Regions from separate parts of the Aminobacter sp. SR38 genome, predicted to be linked through region 1. Evidence: predicted binding sites of a transcription regulator. Region 1 holds the regulator's gene; the other holds the start of a gene.

Region 1 (3,428 bases):
CGCTTGCCCGCGTCACCGGCAAGACCGGCGTCGAGATGGAAGCGCTGACGGCTGCCTCGGTCGCCTGCCTTACCATCTACGACATGGCCAAGGCCGCCGACCGCGGCATGGTGATCTCCGGCATCCGGCTGGTCGAGAAGACCGGCGGCAAGTCGGGCGACTACAAGGCTGCCGAATAGATGGCGCTGCTGCCCGTCGCCGACGCCCTGGCGCGCCTGCTCGACGCTGCCGAACCACGCGGCACGGAAACTGTCGGCCTTGCCCAGGCATCGGGCCGCGTGCTCTCGGCTCCACTACACGCCCTGCGCACCCAGCCGCCCTTTGACGCCTCCGCCATGGATGGCTACGCCGTCCAGGCCGCCGACATCGCTTCACTGCCGGCGCAGCTCAAGGTTATCGGCCAGGCACCCGCCGGCAAGCAGTTCACGGGCACCGTCGGACCGGGCGAGTGCGTCCGCATCTTCACCGGCGCACCGGTGCCTCAAGGCGCGGATACCGTCGTCATTCAGGAAAACGTTCGCGATCTCGGCAATGGCGAGATCGCGGTGCTCGAGCCAACGCTTGCTGGCCGCAACATCCGCGCCAGGGGCCTCGACTTCAAGCAGGGCGACCTCATCCTTGATGCAGGACGTGTGCTCGACCCGGCAGCGCTCTCGCTGATCGCAGCTGCCAATCATCCCAGCGTCGAAGTGCTGCGGGCGCCTCTGGTCGCCATCATCGCCACCGGCGACGAGCTGTTGCCGCCGGGCAGCAATCCCGGGCCCGACCAGATCATCGCCTCCAACGCCTATGGCGTCGCGGCGATCGTTCAGTCGGTTGGCGCGCGCGTACTCGATCTCGGCATCGCCGCCGACCGCACCGAGGCAATCTCCGCACTGGTCGCCAAGGCGCTCGCCGCCGACGCCGATGTGATCGTCACGCTGGGCGGCGCTTCGGTCGGCGACCACGACCTCGTTCACCGTGTCCTGACCGATCTCGGCATGGATCTCAACTTCTGGAAGATCGCGATGCGCCCGGGCAAGCCGCTGATGTTCGGCCGGCTCGGCAACAGCCGCTGCGTCGGCCTGCCGGGCAATCCGGTTGCCAGCCTGATCTGCTCGCAGATTTTCCTGAAACCTCTGCTGGCGAAGCTTGGCGGCCGCCCTTATTCGCCCGACATGCGCAACGGCATTCTCGACACGGCAATGGCGGCCAACGACCTGCGCCAGGACTTTGTCCGCGCGATTGCGCGCGAGACCGCTGAGGGTCTCGTCGTCACACCCTACCTGATCCAGGACTCTTCGATGCTGCGCACGCTGGCCGACGCCAACTGCGCCATCGTGCGGGTGCCCTTCGCGCCTGCAGTCGAAGCCGGCAGCGCCTGCAAGGTGATGATGTTGCGCTGAGCAGCACCTTCCACCCTTCACGAAATATCAACAGTTGCGGAACACAACTGGAACAGATAGTGTTTGTTCTGGGTTTGTTTTTCTTCTGATTCCTCGGGGGTGGCGATGCTGACGCGCAAACAACACGAGCTTTTGCTATTCATCCACGAGAGGCTGAAGGAAGCGGGTATTCCGCCGTCCTTCGACGAGATGAAGGAAGCACTCGACCTCGCCTCCAAGTCCGGCATCCATCGCCTGATCACGGCGCTCGAAGAACGCGGCTTCATCAGACGCCTGCCCAACCGGGCGCGCGCGCTTGAAGTGCTGCGCCTGCCCGATTCGATCGCGCCTGGCCTCAACGCGGCGAAGAAGTTCTCGCCCAGCGTCATCGAGGGTAGCCTCGGCCGCAAACCCGAGCCGTCACGCAGCATGTCGGCCGGCAATGACGACGATGTTGCTTCGGCGGTTGCCATTCCCGTCATGGGACGCATCGCTGCCGGTGTGCCGATCGACGCCATCCAGCACAAGACGCATTCGATTTCGGTGCCGCCAGACATGATCATGGGCGGCGAGCATTACGCGCTCGAAGTCAAGGGCGACTCGATGATCGAGGCCGGCATCTTCGACGGCGACACTGTGGTCATCCGCAGCTCGACCACGGCCAATCCCGGTGAGATCATCGTCGCCCTCGTCGACGACGAAGAAGCGACGCTCAAGCGTTTCCGCCGCAAGGGTGCCTCGATCGCTCTTGAGGCTGCCAATCCGGCCTATGAAACCCGCATCTTCGGACCGGACAGGGTCAAGGTGCAGGGCAAGCTTGTCGGCCTGATCCGCCGCTATTGATTGCCGGGGCTGCGTTTCCGCCACCTCGGCATGTCCATCCTGCTGCAATCTGTAAGCCGGACTGATCTGCCCTGTTGCTATCTTGCCTTATCTGACGGCTCTGCGACGGCGGGTACAGATTTCGGACTCACCGTGTGGCCGCAGTCGGCGCTTTCGGGTGCGCCTTGGTTGCCCCGGCAGGTGTCTTCGGGGGCATCTCCGCTCGCTTGTAGGGTGACAGGCCCCTCGCCTCGCGCGAAAATTGGCGCTGCGCATGCCACGGGCGGTACGGTTCCGCCACGGCGTGGCGTATCTCGACCGCCCGATCTACGCCAGCCGCCTCGGCTGTGATGAATATCGACGCACTGCCAAGGCGCGCCAGCTCGCGTTTGGTAAGCACGGCCACGCCGGGGCAGACATCGCTTGCCGTGGCATCGTCGACGACGACGAGATCCGCGTTGTCGCAGGCTCGTGCAGCGGCGCTCGCATTCGCCGCATGGACGATTCGTGCACCCTCTGGTTGCTGAACCTTGCAGAGCCCGCTATCACAGACGAAGGCGTCCGCGCCGGCGGGGTTTAGCTCTCCAGATACTGGTTTGCCGGGTATCGTACCGGCGACATCTGCATCGGCTGCTGGCTGTGAGCCGGTCTCGCTGGGCATACGGACAGTCCCGTTCGTTGCATTCGCGGCCGAACGGGCCGGGGTGACGAGTGTTTCCGACGCCAGCGCGCGCTGCCAGTTGTCGACGGTGAACTGGTTCGGCCGGACGCGATTGACGGCCAGCTTGCCATCGTCGACCGGGACGCCGACGAGGCGGCCATCTTCCGAAACGAGAACGGCGGGCGTTTCCGTTTCCACGACCGTCAGCAGCCCAAGGGCCGCGAATGGCAGTGCGGCGGCGCGCAGCCAGGTCGTTGCCGTCGACGCGATGACGAGTGCTGCTGTGAGCAACAATACCGCATGTGACGAGACAAGGCCGACCGCATCGACCGGCGAGCGCTCGGAGAACCAGGTGGCGATGCCAATCATTGCCTTCAGGCCAAAGCCCATCGTGTCGAGGAAGGGGCCGTCGAGCCCAAGCGGCATGAAGATGCCAGCCATGACGGCAAAGGGCATGACCAGGACAGACACAAACGGGCTGACTGCCAGATTGGCGAACAGGCTGAGGGGCGAAACACGTTGGAAATGCCATGCGCCAAAAACGCTGGTCGCGAGCCCGGCAATCACCGACGTCGCGGCGA
Region 2 (3,428 bases), 1.1 Mb from region 1:
CCAGCGAGCCCCGCCCCTTCGTTCCCGTCCGCATCGCGGTGCTGACCGTCTCTGACACCCGCGCGCTGGCCGAGGACAAGTCGGGCCAGACGCTGGCCGACCGCATCACCGAGGCCGGGCACGTGCTCAAGGCGCGCGACATCGTCACCGACGACAAGGACAAGATCCGCGACCGCGTCATCGCCTGGTCGCTCGATGCCGAAATCGACGTGATCATCACCACTGGAGGCACCGGCTTCACCGGCCGCGACGTCACGCCGGACGCGCTGGAGCCGATCTTCGAAAAGCGAATGGACGGCTTCTCGGAGGTGTTCCACCGCATTTCCTACGACAAGATCGGCACGTCGACGATCCAGTCGCGCGCCACCGGCGGCGTGCTCAACGCCACCTTCGTCTTCGTGCTGCCGGGGTCGCCAGGGGCGTGCCGCGACGCCTGGGACGGCATTCTCAAGGCGCAGCTCGATTACCGCCACATGCCGTGCAATTTCGTCGAGATCATGCCGCGGCTCGACGAGCACCTCAGGCGTGGCGGCACCAAGTCAGCCTGAAGCCAGGGCGTCTTTCGCAATTTCCGACGAAATGTCGCTGCTGGAATTGCCCTAGCGCGGCGCGACGACGATTTCGGCATCCAGCGTCTTCATGGCAAGTCCGCGCGCGATGCCTTCGGCGTCCGCCCCGTTGCGACCCAGAACAGCTGCCTGCTTCCTGGTGATGACCAGCCCCTGCTCCAGAGCGCGCGGCCGCGACGTCACCCGTTCCCAGAACGGACGGTTGCTCGCCCGCGACCGGGTGAAGCGCGCCGCCATGGTCAGTCGGCTCATGTGGCGAACAGCATCCTCGGTCCAGCCTTCGGCCAGCCGCGCGCCCGGCTCGAGCAGCAGCAGCCAGTCGCTCCTTGCCTGCGCGATGCCCGCCTGGATGCCGCCCTTGGCGAGATAGGCGCAGCCGGCATGTTCGGCGACATAATGGGTCTGGTCGGTGGAGCCGAGGTCACAGACGATCACCTCGCGCACGACACCCTCGACGGCGCCGCCGACCAGCGCCGCCAGCGTGCGGGCCAGTCCCTCCTCGTCGTCCCTGGTCTCGATCAGAACGCTCAGCATATCCAGCCGCATATCGGAAAGCCGGCCGAAGCGCCAGCCTCGCGGCCCGGAGAACAAAGTTCTTGCTTTGTTCTCTTTTCCAAAATAGGAATAGTTTCATGCCGAACGAATCGACGGGCGGCCTCTTTCCCTCGGGGAGATAGCGAAATGGAACCCATCGCACGGGCCGATATTGCCGCTTTCAAGGGTGGTGGAGCCGGAATGGCCAATGCCATGATCGAGGAAAGCGGCCTGCGCATCAACCATGAGCGCCGACGCGGCCGCGGTGCCGGCGTCAACCCGTCGGGGCGCTACGAGCCGGTCAGCCGCCATGTCTTCGACGACGGCTGGAGCACAATCGAGGAGCTGCCGCCGTTCAAGACCGAGGTCCAGGTCGAGAAGCCGCGCACCATCATCACCCGCAACGAGTCGCCCGACATCTCATTCGACCGCTCGATCAATCCCTATCGTGGTTGTGAGCATGGTTGCGTCTACTGTTTCGCCCGCCCCACCCACAGCTATATGGGCCTGTCGGCCGGGCTCGATTTCGAATCCAAGCTGTTTGCCAAGCCGGATGCGGCGCGGCTGCTCGACCGCGAACTGTCGAAGGACGGTTACCAGCCGCGCACCATCGCCATCGGCACCAACACCGATCCCTATCAGCCGATCGAGAAGCACTGGCGCATCATGCGCGAGGTGCTCGAGGTGCTGGAGGCGCGCAACCATCCTGTCGGCATCGTCACCAAGTCGGCAATGGTCACACGCGACATCGATATCCTCAGCCGCATGGCCGAAAAAGGCCTGGCCAAGGTGGCGCTGTCGGTGACGACGCTCGACCGCATGCTGGCGCGCACGATGGAGCCTCGGGCCGCGACGCCGACGAAGCGGCTCGAAGCTATCCGCCAGCTCTCCGATGCAGGCATTCCGGTCTCGGTGATGGTCGCGCCGATCATCCCAGGCCTCACCGACCAGGAGATCGAGCGCATTCTCGATTCGGCCATGGCCGCAGGTGCCACCAGCGCCGGCTACGTCATCCTGCGCCTGCCGCTGGAAGTCAGCCCGATCTTCAAGGACTGGCTGCTGCGCCATTATCCCGACAGCTATCGCCACGTGCTGTCGTTGATCCGCTCGATGCGCGACGGCAAGGACTACGATTCGGAATGGGGCAAGCGCATGAAGGGCAAGGGGCCCTATGCCTGGCAGATCGGCCGCCGCTTCGAGATCGCGGCACAGCGCCTGGGCCTCAATTCGGTGCGCACCCCGCTCCGGACCGACCTTTTCGAAGCCGGCCCCAAGGATCAGCTGCAATTGACGCTGCTTTGAAAACTCTGGCGGCGCCACCGTCCCAGAAAAGAAATTCCGTCCGGCCGTTCCCCGTGGCCAGTTGACGGTGCCTTCCCGAGCCGCCGCCCTAATCGGCCGGGAAGGTCTTGCGGAGGATCGGGGCCGATGCGAGCATCGCCGCACCATGGCTCGCCCGCGCTCCGATTCTCCGCCCCTCTTCGAATTCATCGACAAGCCCGACTTCGCCTTCGAAACGAAAGCGATATCGGGTGGCCTGTGGCCATGCGCGGGCCTCGACGAAGCCGGACGCGGCCCCCTCGCCGGCCCGGTTGTCGCTGCCGCCGTGGTGCTCGACCCCGGCAACATTCCATCGGGGTTGGACGATTCCAAGCGCCTTACAGCCGCCCAGCGCGACGCGCTGTTCGACGAAGTGCTGTGCAAGGCCCTTGGCGTCGCCGTGGCGTCGGTTTCGGCCGACAGCATCGACCGCAGCGATATCCGCAAGGCGAGCCTGGAAGCGATGCGCCGGGCGCTTGCGGGCCTGCCGGTGGCGGCGAAGTCGGCGCTGGCCGACGGCCGCGACGTGCCACCCGGCCTCGCCTGCACCTGCCGCGCCCTTGTCAAGGGCGACCAGCGCTCGCAATCCATCGCCGCCGCCTCGATCGTCGCCAAGGTGACGCGCGACCGCATGATGTCTGTCTGCGGCTCGAACGACAACCGCTACGGTTTCGAAGTCCATATGGGCTACGCCACCGCGCGCCACAGGGCGGCGATCATCGAGCACGGCGCATCGCTTCGGCTGCACCGCATTTCCTTTGCCCCGTTCAGGGACTAACCACGGCAGAAACGCCTGGCGCATAACCCTGCCCACTCTGAAGCGGCGACGTCCCGAGCCTGACGTCAAGTTCGGCAACATCCGCAACGAACCAGATCGACTTGCCCTTGTTGGTCTCGCGCACGAAGTCACGCAGCGCACCGCTTGCTTCCAGCGCCTGCGTGATGTCGCCGACGATCACGCAGCCCAGGCCGTAATTCACAAACTTCTGAAACACCTCGCCGGCA

The links. Region 1 encodes LexA, which represses DNA repair genes until DNA is damaged. Its sites were predicted from a motif close to TGTTCNNNNTGTGTTCNG; they were not measured.
Region 2: IG197_RS07965 (PA0069 family radical SAM protein) is a predicted target of LexA. The motif match lies at 1,161-1,178, and genes of this name have one in related genera.

Annotation. Positions count from the first base shown of each region.
Region 1 is NZ_CP062112.1:482,587-486,014, forward strand. It holds gene moaC (cyclic pyranopterin monophosphate synthase MoaC) at 1-179, shown strand, start outside; gene glp (gephyrin-like molybdotransferase Glp) at 180-1,385, shown strand; gene lexA (transcriptional repressor LexA) at 1,491-2,207, shown strand; gene IG197_RS02415 (ComEC/Rec2 family competence protein) at 2,335-3,428, opposite strand, start outside.
Region 2 is NZ_CP062112.1:1,625,576-1,629,003, forward strand. It holds gene moaB (molybdenum cofactor biosynthesis protein B) at 1-548, shown strand, start outside; gene IG197_RS07960 (glycosyltransferase) at 600-1,103, opposite strand; gene IG197_RS07965 (PA0069 family radical SAM protein) at 1,251-2,405, shown strand; gene IG197_RS07970 (ribonuclease HII) at 2,551-3,201, shown strand; gene IG197_RS07975 (DUF4180 domain-containing protein) at 3,191-3,428, opposite strand, start outside.